One region of the Rhodoglobus sp. genome, then DNA from elsewhere that is predicted to be linked to it. Evidence: predicted binding sites of a transcription regulator. Region 1 holds the regulator's gene; each other region holds the start of a gene.

Region 1 (6,118 bases):
GTTCCCAAGATCGCGTCGAGCATCTGCACCTCGACGGTTGCGAGAAGATCGTCATCTGAGCGACTGAAGACGTCGTGATGACGGACTTTCATCTCCAAGAAGAGGTCTCCATTCGGGCCGCCTGCCGGGCCGACTTCACCCTGACCGGGCATTTGCAACCGCAAACCGGTTTCGACTCCGGCCGGAATGTCAACCGAAATGGTGCGCTGTGCGCGCACGCGACCTTGGCCGGCACACGTGGCACACGGGTTCACGATGATGTTGCCGTATCCGCGGCATGTGCCGCAGGGACTCGACGTCATGACGTTGCCCAAAAGGCTGCGCACTTGGCGCTGGATCTGGCCGCTACCCTGACAAATATCGCAGCGCACTGGAGATGAGCCGGGAGCTGAGCAGTTTCCCTCACACGTTTCACAGAGCACAGCTGTGTTGACCTCGATGTCCCGTGAGACACCGAAGATGGTGTCTTTCAGGCTGACTTCAACCCGCAAGAGCGCATCTTGTCCCCGCTCCCGTCGCGAGCGTGGTCCAACGGATTGTCCGCCACCACCGCCACCAAAGAAGGTCTCGAAGATGTCGCCGAATCCGAAGTTCGCACCGCCGCCGAATCCGCCGCTTCCACCCATGTCGTACTGCTGACGTTGCTGCGGATCGCTGAGCACGTCATAGGCATGCGTGACGGACTTGAACCGCTCTGATGCATCTGCGCTCGGGTTGACGTCGGGGTGCAACTCGCGAGCGAGTTTGCGGTACGCCTTCTTGATTTCTTCTGGCGTGGCCTCGCGGGCAACGCCCAGTGCTTCGTAGTGATCTGCCAAAGTTCCGATTGCTCCTTACGAGCTCAGTTTTCTTCCAAAAGTCGCGACAGGTAGCGCGCTACCGCGCGAACCGCTGCCATGTTGTTCGAATAATCCATGCGGGTTGGACCAAGCACCCCGAGGCGTGCAATGCCGCCGCCAGACGAGGAGTACCCACCCGTGACGACCGAAGTCTCTTCCAACCCAAATTCTGCGTTCTCGCGTCCGATCCGCGTGGAAACGGACCCACTTGTTACTTGCATTTCTCCAAAGAGCCGTAACAACGTCACTTGCTCTTCTATTGCCTCAAGAACAGGAAAAATACTTCCCGAGAAGTCTTGCTCGGTTCGCGCAAGATTTGCTGTGCCCGCGAGAACAAGTTTGTCATGGCGATTGGCCAATACCTGTTCGATCAAGCTGGATGCCACCTGGCTGACGAGTGCCTGACGTTCCACAGGAAAAATATCCGCGAAGTTCGCGAGCCGCTCCGCCGCCTGAGGAAGCGACTGGTCGTGGAGCGCCGAATTCAGCTTTGCGCGCATCTCCCCCAGAAACACCTCGTCTAGAGGTTCGGAAACATCGATGAGCCGCTGCTCGACGAGCCCGGAGTCGGTGATGAACACCGTCATAATTCGCGAAGAATTAATGGGGACCAGCTCAACGTGGCGCACCCGAGCCGTAGCAAGAGACGGATACTGCACAAGCGCGACACTGTTCGTTAGCTGAGACAGCATGCGAACAGTGCGCGCAAGAACGTCGTCCAAATCGTCTGCTTGCCCCAGGAACGACTCAATTGCTTGACGTTGGGCGCTAGTGAGCGGCCTGAGATCTGCGAGCTGGTCTACGAATACGCGATAGCCCTTGTCTGTTGGCACACGGCCAGATGAGGTGTGAGGAGCGGTAATCAGCTCTTCGTCTTCGAGCAAAACCATGTCGTTGCGAATCGTTGCAGCAGACACCCCAAAGGAATGACGCTCGACTATCGACTTGGATCCGACAGGCTCGCGCGTAGCAACGTAGTCCTGCACGATGACTCGAAGCACGTCAAGTCCGCGGGCGGAAACCATGCCACCACCCACCTCTCTTGATTGGCACTCAATCCGTTCGACTGCCAATCTTACTCGACACTCCGTGACACAACCGTTGCACCACGCAACTCATTAGCGCTACCGTGTCTCTGTACTTGAGCGCTACCTCTTCGGGGAAATGCTCAGGTGGCACACCGAGCATTTTGATGAAACCCGGGAAGTTCCCTTGTTCACCTGAAAGGCACGAACTCATGACTGACGCAAATCCGCAGCCCGCCGCACCGCAGCCTGCCGCTCAACTGACCACGGCTGAGGACAACCAGTGGGCGTCATTCGCTCACTTGGGCGGAATCCTCAGCTTCCTGCCATCGCTCATTATCTGGCTGGTCTTCAAAGATCGCGGTGCTTTCACCAATGTGGAAGCCAAGGAAGCGCTGAACTTCCAGATCACATTGACCATTGCGCAGATCGCGCTCCTGATTGTCGGTTCGATTCTTACCGCAGTCACCTTCGGTCTCTTTGGCCTAATCCAAGGACTTCTTGGTTTCGCTATCTGGGCTGTCGGATTGATCTTCTCGATTGTCGGCTTCACCAAGGCAAAGGACGGCAACCACTACCGTTACCCCTTCGCTCTTCGTCTCATCAAGTAACGCGGTAGTTACCCGCTGAAAAAGACTCGGCCCCGGGAGCTTCGGCTCTCGGGGCTATTCTTTTGCCCAATGCAGGGTTTAATGGAGTCATGTCAGATTCCACACCTCCCACCAGCTCTCCGTACGCACCGATCCAACCGATGAGTCCAAGCGATGAGAAGCTCTGGTCAACACTGATTCACATCGGTGGAATCTTCTTGGGATTCATTTCAGCGCTCGTTGGCTACCTCGTCTTCAAGGACCGCGGACCGTTCGTGCGCGCCCACGCTCGCACTGCACTCAACTTTCAAATCACGATGTATATCGCGATGTTCCTTGGCGGGATTCTCACCGTCGTCGGAATCGGCTTCCTCATTATTGTCGCGGCCGCCGTTCTGATCGTCATCTTCAGCATCATCGCCGCAATCGCTGCGAACAAGGGGCAGGCCTACAGCTACCCGCTCACGTTCGAGTTCATTAAGTAACTCAGACCCATCGCTCTAAATAGGGGCGTCAGCGAGCAGTCGTCGTACTACGGCATCCGCGAGCAGGCGCCCCTTTAGTGTGAGCTCAATCGTTCCGCTCAGTGCGGCTCGTGCTTCGACGAGCTCTTCGGCAATCAGCCCAGCGACCGCGGTACGACCTTCGGCATCGAGCGTGTCAATCTGAAGCCCATTGCGCACCCGGGTGCGCAACAAGACGTGTTCCAAATACTTGCTGGAGTCAGCGAGCGTCTCTCGACCTGCCCCCGGAGAGTGCCCAGCGGCGATACGATCCGCATACGCCGCCGGGTGCTTCACATTCCACCAGCGCACTCCTCCGACGTGGCTGTGTGCGCCAGGGCCAACACCCCACCAGTCATTGCCCAACCAGTAGCCCAAATTGTGACGACTAGTGTTGCTGACCTCAGGATCATCGCTTGCCTTGCCCCAGTTGCTGACCTCGTACCACTCGTACCCGGCAGCCTTGAGCTTCTGCTCCGCTAATTCGTACATGTCAGCCTGAAGATCATCATCGACGGCAGCAACAACTCCGCGGCGAATCTGTGCCGCCAGCTTCGTGCCCGTTTCGATAATCAGCGCGTAGGCCGAAATATGGTCAGGATTCTGCGCGATCGCGTGATCAAGCGAACGCTCCCAATCCTGCAAAGTCTCGCCCGGAGTTCCGTAGATCAGATCGAGGCTCACATCGAGCCCCACCTCGCGAGCCCACGCCACAACATGAGGCACACGCTCGGGATCGTGAGTGCGCTCCAGCGTTGCCAGCACATGAGGCACTGCCGACTGCATTCCAAACGACACCCTCGTGAATCCGGCATCTTTGAGCGCCAGCAGGTAATCGCGGTCAACAGAATCAGGGTTCGCCTCAGTGGTCACTTCGACATCCGAAGCGAAACCCCAGGTGTCGCGCGCGGCAGCGAGCATGCGAGTGAGGTCGGTCACGGGCAACAGCGTTGGAGTGCCGCCGCCAAAGAACACTGTCGACGCTTTTCGGGGAGCAACGCCAGCCTGGGACAACACGGTGGATGCCAATGCCATTTCAGCGATCGCTTCCGTTGCGTAGTCAGACCGTTTCGCTCCGCGTAATTCTTCGCTCGTGTACGTATTGAAATCGCAGTAACCGCAGCGAACCCTACAGAACGGAACGTGAATGTAGACACTCCACTGACGGTTCTCAGAACCGGCGGCAGCGCTCTCTGGCAGCGCGCCGTCAAGGGGTGCTGGGTCGGCAATGGGCAAAGCACCTGGCACGAACGAGTCCCCTAAACAGCTGATCACACGAGCGTGCCCCAGCAGTTGCATGCAGGCACAACCTCAATTGTCGCACCTCGGTCATGGGAGAATGTCACCGTGACAACGCACATTCTTTGGGACATCGACGGCACCCTCATCCACAACTCTCGAGACGGTGCAACGGTCTACGTCGACGCTTTCACTCGCGTCACCGGCGCCCCACCACAGCGACGGATCGCTAGCCCGCACGGCATGACCGAGGGACAGCTGCTCGCCGAACTGCTGCAGCTCAATGGACACTCCCCCGCGATGTTGGATGATCTGCTCACCGAACTCGACAGTCGGACGCAAGCCCAGCACGACCTCGGCTTCACTCGCGAAGCCGTCGCCGGAGGTCAACGGGCGCTGCGCGAAGTCTCACGACACGGCTGGACAAACGCGCTGCTCACCGGGAATGGCCCTCAGCACTCGCGCTTCAAACTGTCGGCCGCCGGCTACTCCCTCAACGACTTCAACTGGCAGAACTCATTCTTTGGTGATCGATCGCCCAATCGCTCACACCTCACCTCGCTCGTCGCACCCCTGCTCGGTGCCGGACCGCACGTCATCATCGGTGACACCCCGAATGATGGGCTAGCCGCTGACAGCGCGCAATTGCCCTTTATCGCCGTCGCCACCGGAGCATTCTCCGTTGCCGATCTCCGGAACACCAACGCGCGACTGGTCATTTCCGACCTAGAGTCGGGCATCGACGACGTGATCGGCATCATCGCCGAGCTTGCCACGCGGGGCTAGTTCGATGTAACGGGGCCGGCAAGCGCTCGCAAATAGCGACCAACCACTACGTACTGCAAAACTCGCAAGGCCGGCGACAGCAACATCCATTTGGTTGACGACGGTCGTGAGAACGAACGAACTGTGATCCAAATCGAATTGTCGTCGCGGCGCTCAATCATGAATGACTCTTCACCACGCAACGGATGACCCTCTAGCGTTCCATAAGCAAAACCAGCGACCGTTGGCTGATCAACAACGTAAACGACACGTACTGGCTCGTGGGCCGCGAACAGACCTCGCCCTACCGTGAGCACTATGGTGTCACCAGGGCGAACTTTGGGGTGGGCATCATTGTCGTGCGAAAGATCGAGCGCTTCACCGGCGGGATCGCGAGGCAACACGGTCACACCGAAACCACTGCGGCGCTTAACACCCCACGTCAAAATTTGTTGGTGCGCGAGAGCCCACCGCTCATCGCCGTGACCAATTCTGGCCGTGCGCTCAACGCGACGAAAGCCCTTCGGAGGAAGAACGGTAAAAGTGCTGCCACGCGTGGCACCCACCGCGCCGTACGTAACAGGCGCATTCGGGTAGGTGCGGGCATCCACTTCGTCTACTTCTTCTCTTTGCCGGCTTCGACTTCACCAGACAGCGCTGCAATGAAAGCAGCCTGCGGCACCTCGACGCGCCCCACCATTTTCATACGCTTCTTGCCCTCTTTTTGCTTCTCGAGGAGCTTGCGCTTGCGGCTAATGTCGCCACCGTAACACTTAGCCAACACGTCTTTGCGCATCGCCCGAATCGATTCACGAGCGATGATCTTCGAGCCGATCGCTGCCTGAATGGGAACCTCAAACTGCTGACGCGGAATCAGCTTCTTCAAGCGTTCGGTCATCAGCACGCCGTAGGCATATGAATTATCGCGGTGCACGATCGCGCTGAACGCATCAACAGCTTCACCCTGAAGAAGAATGTCCACCTTCACGAGGTCGGCTTCCTGATGTCCACTTGGCTCATAATCGAGGCTTGCATAGCCCTGCGTTCGGCTCTTCAGGTGGTCAAAGAAATCGAAGACGATCTCACCAAGCGGCATCGTGTAGTGAAGCTCCACGCGGTCGGTACCGACATATTCCATGCCCTGCATGGTGCCGCGG
Region 2 (6,118 bases), 590 kb from region 1:
ACTGGCGAACAGGGCAACGTGCTCGCCATCATCGGACTTGTCCTGGGCTACCTCGGTCTACTGGGAGCCATTATTTTTGGCGCGATCATCATCGGATCGTTGGCACTCGGCGGAGCCGTAACCTCGTACTAGATTTTTCCTGTTCGAAGGGCCTGCACAGGTGTGCGGGCCCTTCGGCGTTAACGCGAATTGTTAACGGGAAAATGTTGATGTTCGCTTGCTAAAGTGGCCGAATGGCTACTAACAACTCAGACGGCTCGACGCCGTCGATCCCCACTCCCGCTATTCCTGCGGCATCAAGCGCGCCCAAGGCAAAGGCGACTCCGTCAGCCAAGAAGCCTGCGGCAACGAAGAAGACGACCGCCTCGCCGGCCGCAGCGAAGTCCACACCTGCAGCGAAGGCTTCCCCCACTAAGACTTCAGTTGCCAAGGCTTCAGTTGCCAAGGCTTCCACCACCAAGACTTCCCCTGCCAAGGCTTCCCCCACCAAGACTGCCGCGGCTAAGACTTCCACCACCAAGACTGCCGCGGCTAAGGGCACTGCGCCAAAGGCCACCCCCACAGCGAAGATGGATGCTGCGAAACCCGCAACGGAGAAGGCTGCCGTTCCAGCGCCAGTCGCCCCCACCAGCGCAGCACCGAAGTCAGCAGCGGCACCGGCACCGGCAAAGTCCGCAGTGTCGGCGACAAGTGCTGCTGCGGCCACTCCGGCATCGGCGACGTCAGCTCCCTCGACCCCGCCGGTGCCTCCCGTCACGCCCAACGACACTCCCGCGACGTCGAACGATCCGTACTCCGCGCCAAGCGGTACCCCGATCCCCGGCTACGAGAGTGCAGCTACTCCGGGTCAGGCACCATTCACCCCGGTTCCGGCCGGTCCCCCACAGGGGCTCTCCATCGCCTCGATGGTTACCGGAATCTCGGGCATCCTGCTGTCGTTCGTCGCTTTTGGTTTCTTGCCGGGCGTTGCAGCGGTAGTCATGGGCCACATGGCGCAGAAGAAGCAACCTCAGTCGCGTCCTTTCTGGCTCACGGGCTTGATCACCGGATACATTAGCGTCGCGATCGGCTTGATCACCGGAATCATTATTATTGGCGCATTCCTGCTATTTACTGCAGGCATCAGCCAGATGGGTCCCAGCTTCCGCCGCGATTTCTAGCAGCCACCAGCCCGCTACGCAGGCGAAACAACGCGCCGAGCTAGTAGCGCCCGACGCTTGCCTGCCACGCGCGTAAGAATCAGCGTTGCACTGTGCTCACCCTTCAGTGAGAGCGATGTTCGGAAAGTCGCGGGGTCGATATCGACCCCGCGCTTTTTGATTTCTAGAGTGCCAATCTTGCGGGAAGCGAGTTCCTTCTTGAGTGAGCGCTTATCGAGTGCGAAGTCAGCGACAATCTCGAAACAGGTTGCGAATGGCGAGGCCACTGCTGCGTCTGCACTGAAGTACGCAATCGACGTGTCGAGCATCCGTCCGTTCAGCTGTCTGGTGAGATCTCCGATAAGCCTCGCCCGGATGACTGCCCCATCTGGTTCATAAAGAAACTGCCCTAATTCTCCCGTGGCTTCATCTGCGCTGTCGGAGGCTGCCGTCATTTCGGCGGTGCCGTGTTCACCGATGACCAGTGCGGAGCGACGGATGCCGTCGCGAGCGACTGCACCGAACCACAGCCCGAGCTCTACGACTTCACGGCCGACTGAGATCCACTGGGCTTCAGCATTTTCGGGAATGAGATCGCGATCGATGCCGGGGCCGAGCTTGATTCCGGTGGGATAGCGCTCGGCAAGACTGAAAGCGAAATCGAGTGATGGTGTCCAGTCCGCCGGATTGGTCAGGCGAACGCGAGCATCCCGCCGCGCTGGGTCGAGGTAGATGCCGTCGATCCCTGAGAGATCTGCCGATTCTGCATCGCCGTGAACGACGTGAGCGTTGCTCCAGGGAGCTAGATTGAAGCTCGCGAGCGCTGCGGTGGTTTCGTCCAACTCGACAGCCGTGACGGTGAGGCCGAGGCCTGCGAGCGCGAGGGCGTCTGCGCCGATTCCGCAGCCGAGATCGGCGACCCACTTCACATTGGCGTTACTGAAGCGGCCGGCGTGGAGCGCCGCAACAGGAAGTCGAGTTGCTTGTTCGAGGCCGGCTTCGGTAAAGAGCATCCGTTCGGCAAATGGGCCGAACTTGTTCGCCGCTTTTGCCCGCAATTTGGACTGGCTGAGCACGGCGGCGACGAGGCCGGCGCTGTGGCCAGCTTTTCGCAGTTCGCCGACAGTGCGTACAATTTCGTCGCTCGATTGCCAAGCGGGAAGTGAGTCGAGCAGGCGGAGGCCTTCGGCTGAAAGTAGCTCGCGCAATTCGCTCTGATTCATTCTCTAACCGTATCCGCATCTGTATTGGCACTCACGTTGATCGAGTGCCAACCAAGCCGTATAGTTGATCTGGCACTCCCACAGGGAGTGTGCCAACCCAAGAACTTGAGAAAGAGGTCACACGTGTCGGTGTCCATTAAGCCGCTCGAAGATCGCATTGTTATCAAGCAGGTCGATGCAGAACAGACCACCGCGTCTGGGCTCGTCATTCCTGACACTGCGAAAGAGAAGCCCCAAGAGGGTGAAGTAGTCGCCGTAGGTCCCGGTCGTATCGACGACAACGGAAACCGCGTGCCGCTTGACATCGCCGTAGGCGACAAGGTTATTTACTCCAAGTACGGCGGGACCGAAGTGAAGTACGGCGGAGACGACCTGCTCGTGCTGTCGGCTCGCGACGTTCTTGCTGTGGTCGTTCGCTAAGGCGAAGCGCAAATCATCGCCGAACTTCGCTGTTCGGCATCACTCAAGCCCAAGGCAATTGCCTTGGGCTTTTGTGTTGGGCGGATGTCAGTGGTGCAGCCGGCGCAGCCCTAGACTTTAACGGTGCCCCCGACTTCTCACGCTACTGACCGCGTATCACCGAGCGGCCTCGGTTTTGCGGTATCCGCCTACATCCTGTGGGGCGCGATGCCCATCGCGTTTTTCTTCCTCAAGGACTCAGGCGCCATCGAGATTGTGGCCTGGCGGATTGTTCTCTCACTCGTTTTCTGTGCTGCACTTTTGCTCGTCACGCGTGGCTATGCGCGGGTGATGGTGATTGTGCGCGATCGTCGAACTTTCTGGACTCTGGGTTTGGGCGGCGCTTTCGTTGTCGTGAACTGGCTTGTCTACGTTTATGCAAGCCTCAACGGCCACATCGTTGAAGCATCGCTTGGCTACTTCACGAACCCCATCGTGACCGTATTGCTTGGCGTCATCATTCTTCGAGAACGACTCCGCCCTCTACAGTGGGTCGCGATTGGCATCAGTGCGCTCGCTGTTCTTGTGCTGGCGATCGGTTACGGAAAATTCCCCTGGATCGCTTTGGCTCTGGCCTTCAGCTTCGGTCTCTATGGACTCGTAAAGAAGAGCGTTGGACCGAAGGCGGATGCGCTGGGTGGACTAGCAGTCGAAACAGCATTCTTGACGCCAATCGCCATAATAGTTCTGTTTGTATTGGGCGCCAATGGCACTCTTTCGCTTGGCTCCGTTAGCACTAGCCACACGGTTTTGACGCTGTGTCTTGGCGCCATCACCGCGATCCCCTTGATCCTTTTTGCTGCCGCCGCCCGCCGTCTGCCGCTCACCTACATGGGCCTCGCCCAGTACTTGGCACCAATACTGCAGCTTGTGGTTGGCGTCTTCATCTTCCATGAGGCTATGCCGCCGGAACGCTGGTTAGGATTTGCCATTGTGTGGGTGGCGTTGGCTATCCTCACCTTCGATCTCTTCCGTCACTCGTCTCGTACTCGGCTTGGTTCGCCAGCCGAAGCTCCTGGCGCACCGTAGTATTCCTGTGAAGGTGCGTGATCGCCCGAAGGTTGCGGTGCCGAGAGAGGTAAGTCAATGACGAGGTTTCGTGCAAGTCGACGTCTAATCGTTGCGGCATCCGTTGCCGTCGCTCTTGCAGCGTGCAGTTCACCGGCACCGACGCCCACTCCGGTGGTTTCGGCAGCAGCGTCACCTACTCCGACCCCGGTTGTAACTCCTGCGGGTGATGGCGTGCTGCGAGTGGGCACCATCTTTCCGACGAGTGGAACATTCTCCTTTCTCGCTGCTGCGCAAGCGGCGGGGGTGGCTGCTGCAGTCAAGGAGATCAACGCGGCTGGCGGAGTAAACGGTGCCCCCGTTGAGATTGTGAGTGCAGACTCGGGTGAGGCAAAGACCACAAAGCTCGAGTCATCGTTTAAGGCACTGGTGTCTAAGAAGGTTGATGTGGTCATCGGACCGTCGTCGTCGGCTCTCGCGCAAAGGGCTATCCCTCTCGCAATCGAAGCCAAGATTCCGGTAATTTCTCCTGCTGCCACCTTCTCGACCCTGGGCGATGTTTTCGACGATGGCTACTTCTTCCGCACGATACCGGCCTACGACCAGCAGGGTTATGCGCTCGCAGAAGCCCTTGCGGGCGGGGAAACAACTCAGCGCATCGCATTTGTTTATGTCGCGGATGACGAGGGTATTGCGCTTCATGACACGTTCGTCACTGCCCTCGCCGAGTACGGCAATGAACTCGTAGCCGACGAAGTTTTCACCAGCACAACCACCAACTTTGATTCGATCGTTGCCAACCTTAAGAAAGCGAAGCCCGATTTTGTTGTTGTCGGGTCGACGTATGACGCCGTCAAGGCAACTAAGGCCGCTATCGCAAAACTTGTGGCCGCTGGGTATAAGGGTTCGAAGCTCTGGCTTACGTCACTGAACACTGGTGACTATTCGCAATCGTTCACGAACGGCACGCTGAAAGGGGTGCGGGGGGTCATTGAGGGTGCGCAGCCATCGAAGACGTTCATCGCGACGCTTAAGGCAACCAATTCGAAACTCACGAGCTACCGCTATGCAATGGAGTCCTATGACGCCACTATGTTGGCTGCTCTCGCGGCGATCGTTGCCCAGGATGACGCGGGGGAGCAGGTTGCTGGTTCCCTCTATGACGTCTCAAAGGGCGGAGTGAAGTGCCTGAGTTTCGCTGAGTGTTTAGAGGTCCTGAAAACAACAAATGACATCGACTATGACGGTGTCTCGGGAACAGTCAACTTCACGCCAGACGGAAACATTGAGCCCGGATACTGGGGAAAGTACACCTACAACGGCGAAAATAAGTTCGTGTTCACGGCGGGATCGATCGTCGGATAGAACGAGTGCCGCCCGGATTGGGGGCACTTTTTGGCCGCGAATTGGCTTTGCTGAGTTCGTGTTTCGCGATTTGCCCACTACCGTAACAATGCCGCTTTCTGTTTCGAGCGGTAGATAGGAGCGACTGTGATGACATCCATAGACCGTGGATCACGCGTATCGCTGCGGACCCGTCGCGGGTTCACAGCAGTTGCTGGCGTTCTCGCCGCAGTTCTTGTTCTCAGCGGATGCTCGGCTGAAGAAGCCCCACCGGAGCCCATCGCGCCCAAAGATTTGACCCTCACCATTGGTGCTCTCGTTCCCGAGACCGGGTCACTCAAAAAGTTTGCCCCCGCCGTTTCGGCTGCGATTGCGTTGGCGGCCCAGGACGTCAATGATGCCAATGCCAACCTCACGGTGACGGTCGAGACTCAGGACTCAGGCGACTCAACAGGCACGACTGCAGAAGATGCTGCCACTGAGTTGCTTGCGGCAAGAGCAACCGTGATTATTGGTGGCCTGTCGAATGGTGTCTCCAAAAAGGTGATCGACAAGATCACTGGCGCGGGCGTCGTCGAGATTTCGCCAGCGAACGATTCTCCTGATTTCTCGAATTATGACGACAGCATGTTGTACTGGCGAACATCGCCATCGTGCGCGCTCGAAGGTTCTGCTCTCGGCGCCGAAATGGCTGACCGCGTTGACGGCTCGATCGCGATTCTCTCCGAAGATGCGTTGTGCGGCCCCCTCCTGCCTCGCGCAGTCGGTGAAACCTTCCAGCGCGGTGGTGGCGAAGTCATTGTCGAAGAGACTATCGACGACAAGGCAACGGGCCTCGACGATCAAATCGCTGATGCCATTGCCGCAAAGCCTGATGCCGTTGCAATTCTGGGAACCACTCAGGCCGAGAAGATTGCCAAGGCGTTCATCGCGGCCGGCTACTCG
Region 3 (6,118 bases), 260 kb from region 1:
TGGCGATCGTGAACCGCGATCTTGCTGCTGTCGAAACAATTTTCATGCTGCCAAACCCTGAACACGCTTATGTTTCGAGCTCGCTTGTGCGGCAGGTTGCCGCTCTGGGCGGCGATGTTGCGCCGTACGTTCCGCGGTCAGTTTCTGATTTTTTGCAGGCGCCTCGCGAGTAGTACGGGCACAATGGGTCTATGACTCTTACTCTCGGATACAAAGCCTCAGCTGAACAGTTTGCCCCACGTGAGCTCGTAGAGATTGCGGTCGCGGCCGAAGCCCATGGCATGGAGAGTGTTGCGGTAAGCGATCATTTCCAGCCCTGGCGTCATGAGGGTGGTCATGCACCGTTCTCACTGAGCTGGATGGCTGCTGTTGGAGAGCGCACGAGCACGATTCGGATTGGCACGAGCGTGATGACCCCCACTTTCCGTTACAACCCTGCCGTTCTGGCGCAGGCTTTTGCCACGATGGGTTGCCTTTATCCTGGGCGCATCATGTTGGGGGTTGGCACGGGTGAAGCGCTCAACGAGGTCGCTACCGGATTCCGTGGTGCTGGCGCGCAGGACTGGCCCGAGTTCAAGGAGCGGTTTGCGCGCTTGCGCGAATCAGTGCGCCTCATGCGTGCACTCTGGACCGAGGATCGGGTGTCGTTCGAGGGAGAGTACTACTCCACTCACGAAGCCAGCATTTATGACCGCCCCGACCAGCCCATCCCGATTTACATTGCTGCGGGCGGCCCGATGGTTGCCCGCTACGCCGGTCGTGCCGGTGATGGTTTCATTTGCACCTCTGGCAAGGGCATGGAGCTCTACAACGACGCGCTCATTCCTGGCGTCAAGGAGGGTGCGGCTAAGGCTGACCGCAAGTTCGAGGACATCGACCGGATGATCGAAATCAAGCTCTCCTACGACACCGACGCCGAGCTCGCCCTCGAAAATACACGTTTCTGGGCCCCGCTTGCGCTCTCGAAGGAGCAGAAGCACGACATCACTGATCCGATCGAGATGGAGAAGGCTGCTGACGCGCTGCCGATCGAACAAATCGCTTCGCGGTGGATCGTGGGCAACGACCCAGACAAGATTGTTGAAGAGATTCGCCAGTATGTGGATGCCGGACTCAATCACCTCGTGTTCCACGCGCCCGGGGGCGACCAGCGTCGTTTCCTCGAGCTCTTCGAGCGCGACATCGCACCGCGATTGCGGGCGCTGTAGCGACTAGAGCGCGAAGTACTTAACGAACGATGGGCGGATGCGTGAAGCATCCGCCCATCGTTGGTGTGTGGCGTTGGCGCGTCGACAGCGGCGTGCTGACTAGCTCGTAACGGCGACTGTCTCGGACGATCGAGCCTGGTTCGCGGAGTTGGTGCTGACCTCAATCTTGCGAGGTTTTGCCTTCTCCGACACCGGGATGATGACGCTGAGTACGCCGTTGTCGTAGCTGGCGCTGATGTTTTCGCGGTCAATGCCGGCGCCAATGCTGAACTGGCGCAGGTAGGACCCGTAGCGACGCTCCTGTGATAGCCACTTGGCTCCTTCGCGCTCGCCGGCGGTGCGTTCGGCACGAATGGTGAGCAGCTGGCCATCGACGTCAACGTCGACGGAGCCGGGGTCTACGCCCGGAAGGTCGGCGGTGAGAACGTACTCGTCGGCCTGACGGTAAAGATCCACGGGCATGGGCTGGGTGCCGACGCGGGACTGGGCTGCAGCGGTGAGCCGGTCGAGTTCGGCAAAAGGATCAAATGACAGTGTCATGGGAAACCCCTTTCTCAAAGTTGAGTCACGGTGACTCAATAATCAGAAATTAGCACTCTCACCCCGAGAGTGCCAAGTCATTTTGCTCACAGTTCGCTGATAACGAAGCGACCGTCGCCGGAGCGATCCGGCGACGGTCGGGTGCGGCGCAATCATCGGATGATGAACCGCGGATAGTTCTGCTCAGCGCGAGTCCGGGCTAAAGCCAGGCGCTCGCGACGGAGTTGGTGTTCGGCCCGGAATTCAGCGGTTGCGATCAGTCGAGCCCGGTGAGGACGGCGGCTCCACGTGATGAGCGCAACGCCGAGATGCAGAGCAATTCGGTCGATGAGTCCCACGCGGTGCGCCGAAGTTGGGCGCGACTGGGCGTTGTTGCTGGGTTCGGGCGGATGGTTAGGGCGGTCCTTAGGGGCCGCCAGAGTTGTGTTCATGAGGTGATCTTTCGTGACAGAAGTTGATGCGGAAGGCGCGCAAAAGCGCGCCGGTTCAGGTGGCGACCCAACGTCATCCCTCGGCGATCGCGAGTTGCAGAAGAAGGAGAGATCATCGCGATGCGCTGGCGCTCCAGATGAGGTGGGCGCAGACTCGTCAGTCGAACGCAGTCTCGTGATGATCGAGTTGAGTCGTGTGCTCCGTGAGCGCCGCCACCGTCAGAACGGGTTGGCGGAGATCGCTAGCCGGTTAGGCGGAGAGGGTGCCGACGGAGCCGGCGATAGTCGGAATCATTCCGATAGTTGAAATAAACACGCGAGGCTCCTTTCGATTGTTGGCGTTTGCTCAGTGTAGAACTATCGCCAACTGAGAATCAAGACCCAATTTGGCGACGATCTATTGCCGGTGCTGCCAGTGCTGGTCCATCAGGACGGGGTTGCCGTCTGGATCTTCGAGAACAATGCTGGCTGGGCCTTCGGTGGAATCATCCACACCGTTGATAATTGCCGCCGTTCTTCAGCATGAGCCAGCCCGGTGAACGGCCAAGTATCCGGTCAGCGGTTCGGGAATTCGCTGGTTCATCCGTTGTGACACGGCAGAGGCGCAGTCCGCGCGACAATAGACAGATGCCCGCCTCCGTTTCTGCGCCCCACATTGGCTATGCCGCAATGCTTGAGCGGTTTCATCCGCGCGACGTGTTGGCGTTTGCCCAGCACGCCGAATCACGCGGCTTTCGTGGGGTGATGGCCGCAGACCACTATCAGCCGTGGACGCCGCAACAGGGCCAAGCTTCCTTCGTGTGGAACGTGCTGAGCGCGCTTGGCCAAACCACGATAGGTGACTTAGGCACCGGAGTCACAGCGCCCACATTTCGTTGGCATCCCGCGATGGTCGCTCAGGCATCGGCCACTCTTGCCGCAATGAATCCGGGCCGGCACTGGCTGGGCCTTGGCAGTGGTGAGGCCATTAACGAACATGTGGTCGGCCAGTACTGGCCTGAAGCGCCCGAACGCATCAACCGCATGTTTGAAGCCGTCGAAATCATCAAGAAACTGTTCGCCTCGGGGCTGGCAGGCAAAGATGTGCGCCACGATGGTCAGTTCTACCGGCTGGAGTCGACTCGGCTCTGGACAATGCCCGAGACCGCACCCGAGATCTTGGTCGCCACCGCCGGTCCCGTCGCAGCCAAACGCGCAGGGAAAACGGTTGATGGGCTCATCACCGAGGCCGCGCCGCTCGAAAAGATTGACATGCTGCTCAAACGATTCGCTGAGGGTGCACGTGAAGCCGGCCGTGACACTGCACAGCAGAGCCGCGTCTTGAGACTGCATCTCAGTTGGGCGGACACTGACGAGCAGGCGATGAAGAACGCCATCACCGAGTGGCCTAATGGTGGTCTGCGATTCGCAAAGAACGACATCCGGTCACCATTCGAGCTTGAACAACTCGCCCGAATGGTTCGTCCTGAAGACTTTGAAGGCCGGATGCCCGTCAGCGCGGATCCTGACGTGCACCGTGCCTACATCCAGAGCTACCTAGACCTCGGTTTCGACCGCATTTACCTCCACAACGTTGGTCGAAATCAGCGGGAATTTCTTGATGTTTTCGGTCGTGATGTGCTTCCCTCATTGCGCAAATAGTGTCGCGGTCGCCAATGCCGCAGACTAGACACGTGAGAATGAGCGCCTGGGCCGTGCCCGGCATCCCCGAAATTATGTCCGGTGACGACCTCGTGCAGGTGATATCGGCGGCATTGATTGCCGACTCGAACGATTCGCCGGACGGTGGGCTTGAGGATGGCGACATTCTCACGGTCACCTCCAAGATTGTGAGCAAGGCCGAGGGTCGCGCAGTGAAGGCGGCTGATCGTGAGCAGGCAATCACCGACGAAACCGTTCGTGTGGTGGCGTCACGGGAGCACCCCAACGGTGTGACCCGCATCGTCGAGAATCGCCTCGGGCTGGTGATGGCTGCGGCCGGTGTCGATTCGAGCAATACGCCCGACGGCATCGTGTTATTGCTTCCGCTCGATCCCGATGCGACTGCTCGCCAATTGTGCTCGGCGCTTCGCGAACGCTTCGGTGTGCGGATTGGCATCATCATTACGGACACCGTTGGCCGACCGTGGCGGCGAGGTCAAGCCGATATTGCAATTGGTGCTGCGGGCATCCGCGTTCTCGATGACCTTCGCGGCACCGTTGATGCGTCGGGGCGCCCACTTGCCGTCAGCGTTACTGCCGTTGCCGATGAGATCGCTGCAGCGACAGATCTCGTGAAGGGCAAGGCCGGGGGATTTCCTGTTGCTGTGGTGCGCGGCCTTGCGCAGCACGTAGTTGAGATCGAAGTGCCGGGAGCACGTTCGCTGGTGCGCGTTGGCGCGGACGATATGTTTCGGATGGGCACCAAGGAAGCGTGGTTGGCAGGCTTCGACGAAGCTCACACCGATGCCGACGTCGACGGCGATACTGGCTTCACTCGCGGTCAGCACAACCGGGCCGACCATAAAGAAGATTAATACTCGACTGTGAGTCTGTTTGCCCCTATCCTGATCCAATGGGGAGTCTGATTTCGCTTGCGTTCTTCGCGTTGCTCATCGCGGTTCTGATCGACATCATTCTGATCGACGAATGGCGCATCAAGCACCTAGGCAAAATTACGTGGATCTTCTTGGTGATCTTCCTGCCCCTGATCGGCAGCATCCTCTGGTTCGTGCTTGGTCGCGAATATGCTCCGGCCACTCAATCCAGCAGTTTCGGCGCTCCCCAACGTCGCGAATCCTTGCCCCCGCTAGACACAAGCAACACCGAAGCTGAGCTGGCCAAGCTCGATGCGGAGATCGCATTTTTCGAAAATCAAAAGAAAATTCGCGATCTTGAAGAGAAGCTCCGCGAGCGTAAGCAATTGCCGTAGTGCTCTAGCGCTGGCAGACTCAACGAATGGATGATGTGACTTCCACACCGATGCCCGATGACGTGTTCCATGATCACTGTGCTGCCATTGTGCGCAGTGTTTCGACGGTGATCGACGGCAAAGCTGATGCCGTGCGCTTGGCGCTCACGGTACTTCTGGCGGAGGGCCATCTCCTCATTGAGGATGTTCCCGGAGTTGGCAAAACCATGCTGGCCCGGGCCCTGGCCCGCACTGTCGACTGCTCGGTTTCGCGAGTTCAGTTCACGCCAGATCTGCTACCAGCCGATATCACCGGTGTTTCGGTCTACAACCAGAACACGCGTGAGTTCGAATTCAAAAAGGGGCCGGTATTTGCGAATATCGTGATCGGCGACGAGATCAACCGGGCCAGCCCGAAGACGCAGTCTGCGCTCCTCGAATGTATGGCGGAGTCGAGTGTGACCGTTGATGGCCACACTTACGAACTGACGAGCCCATTCATAGTCGTTGCCACGCAGAATCCGATCGAGATGGAAGGAACGTATCCGCTGCCCGAAGCGCAGCGAGACCGTTTCATGGCGCGGATTTCGATGGGGTATCCGGATGCGGAGTCCGAGTTGGCCATGCTGAGGTCGCGCGAGCTCTCGAGCCCACTTGATTCGCTAACGCCCGTTGTGAGCGTCGAGCAGTTGCGCGACTTGATTGCCACGGTGCGGCGAGTATTTGTCAGCACCGCGGTGGAAGAATACGCCGTTGCTATTGCTCAGGCGACGCGTCGTGATCGTGAGGTTCGGGTGGGGGCGAGCCCTCGGGCAACGCTTCACCTTGTGCGGGCGGCGAAGGCCAGGGCGGCTATCGACGGTCGCGATTTTGTTCTTCCGGATGACATTGATGAACTCGCCGTGACTGTGCTCGCACACCGAATGATTCCGGCTCGCCATGCTGGTGACACTGCTGCGGTGCTCTCGGGTCACTCGATCGCCGATGTGATTGAGCGCATTGTGGCTGAGACTGCCGTTCCTGTTATCGCTGCTGCTTCCTAGATCACT

What was found. Region 1 encodes HrcA, which represses chaperone genes, less so after heat shock. Its sites were predicted from a motif close to TTNGCACTCGNNNNNNNCGAGTGCNAA; they were not measured.
Region 2: groES (co-chaperone GroES) is a predicted target of HrcA. The motif match lies at 2,387-2,413, and genes of this name have one in related genera.
Region 3: ACOH1Z_RS03660 (Hsp20/alpha crystallin family protein) is a predicted target of HrcA. The motif match lies at 1,798-1,824, and genes of this name have one in related genera.

What each region holds. Positions count from the first base shown of each region.
Region 1 covers NZ_JBMDVL010000001.1:476,515-482,632, forward strand. The annotation lists gene dnaJ (molecular chaperone DnaJ) at 1-818, opposite strand, end outside; gene hrcA (heat-inducible transcriptional repressor HrcA) at 842-1,864, opposite strand; gene ACOH1Z_RS02320 (DUF4870 domain-containing protein) at 2,077-2,475, shown strand; gene ACOH1Z_RS02325 (DUF4870 domain-containing protein) at 2,565-2,939, shown strand; gene hemW (radical SAM family heme chaperone HemW) at 2,955-4,205, opposite strand; gene ACOH1Z_RS02335 (HAD family hydrolase) at 4,305-4,982, shown strand; gene ACOH1Z_RS02340 (DUF1990 domain-containing protein) at 4,979-5,572, opposite strand; gene lepA (translation elongation factor 4) at 5,578-6,118, opposite strand, start outside.
Region 2 covers NZ_JBMDVL010000001.1:1,071,095-1,077,212, reverse strand. The annotation lists gene ACOH1Z_RS05305 (DUF4190 domain-containing protein) at 1-132, shown strand, start outside; gene ACOH1Z_RS05300 (DUF4190 domain-containing protein) at 234-1,160, shown strand; gene ACOH1Z_RS05295 (THUMP-like domain-containing protein) at 1,175-2,362, opposite strand; gene groES (co-chaperone GroES) at 2,486-2,782, shown strand; gene rarD (EamA family transporter RarD) at 2,906-3,850, shown strand; gene ACOH1Z_RS05280 (ABC transporter substrate-binding protein) at 3,908-5,194, shown strand; gene ACOH1Z_RS05275 (ABC transporter substrate-binding protein) at 5,324-6,118, shown strand, end outside.
Region 3 covers NZ_JBMDVL010000001.1:739,993-746,110, reverse strand. The annotation lists gene coaD (pantetheine-phosphate adenylyltransferase) at 1-173, shown strand, start outside; gene fgd (glucose-6-phosphate dehydrogenase (coenzyme-F420)) at 192-1,208, shown strand; gene ACOH1Z_RS03660 (Hsp20/alpha crystallin family protein) at 1,308-1,748, opposite strand; gene ACOH1Z_RS03655 (hypothetical protein) at 1,901-2,179, opposite strand; gene ACOH1Z_RS03650 (hypothetical protein) at 2,193-2,486, shown strand; gene ACOH1Z_RS03645 (TIGR03557 family F420-dependent LLM class oxidoreductase) at 2,807-3,820, shown strand; gene cofE (coenzyme F420-0:L-glutamate ligase) at 3,859-4,695, shown strand; gene ACOH1Z_RS03635 (PLD nuclease N-terminal domain-containing protein) at 4,734-5,090, shown strand; gene ACOH1Z_RS03630 (AAA family ATPase) at 5,117-6,112, shown strand.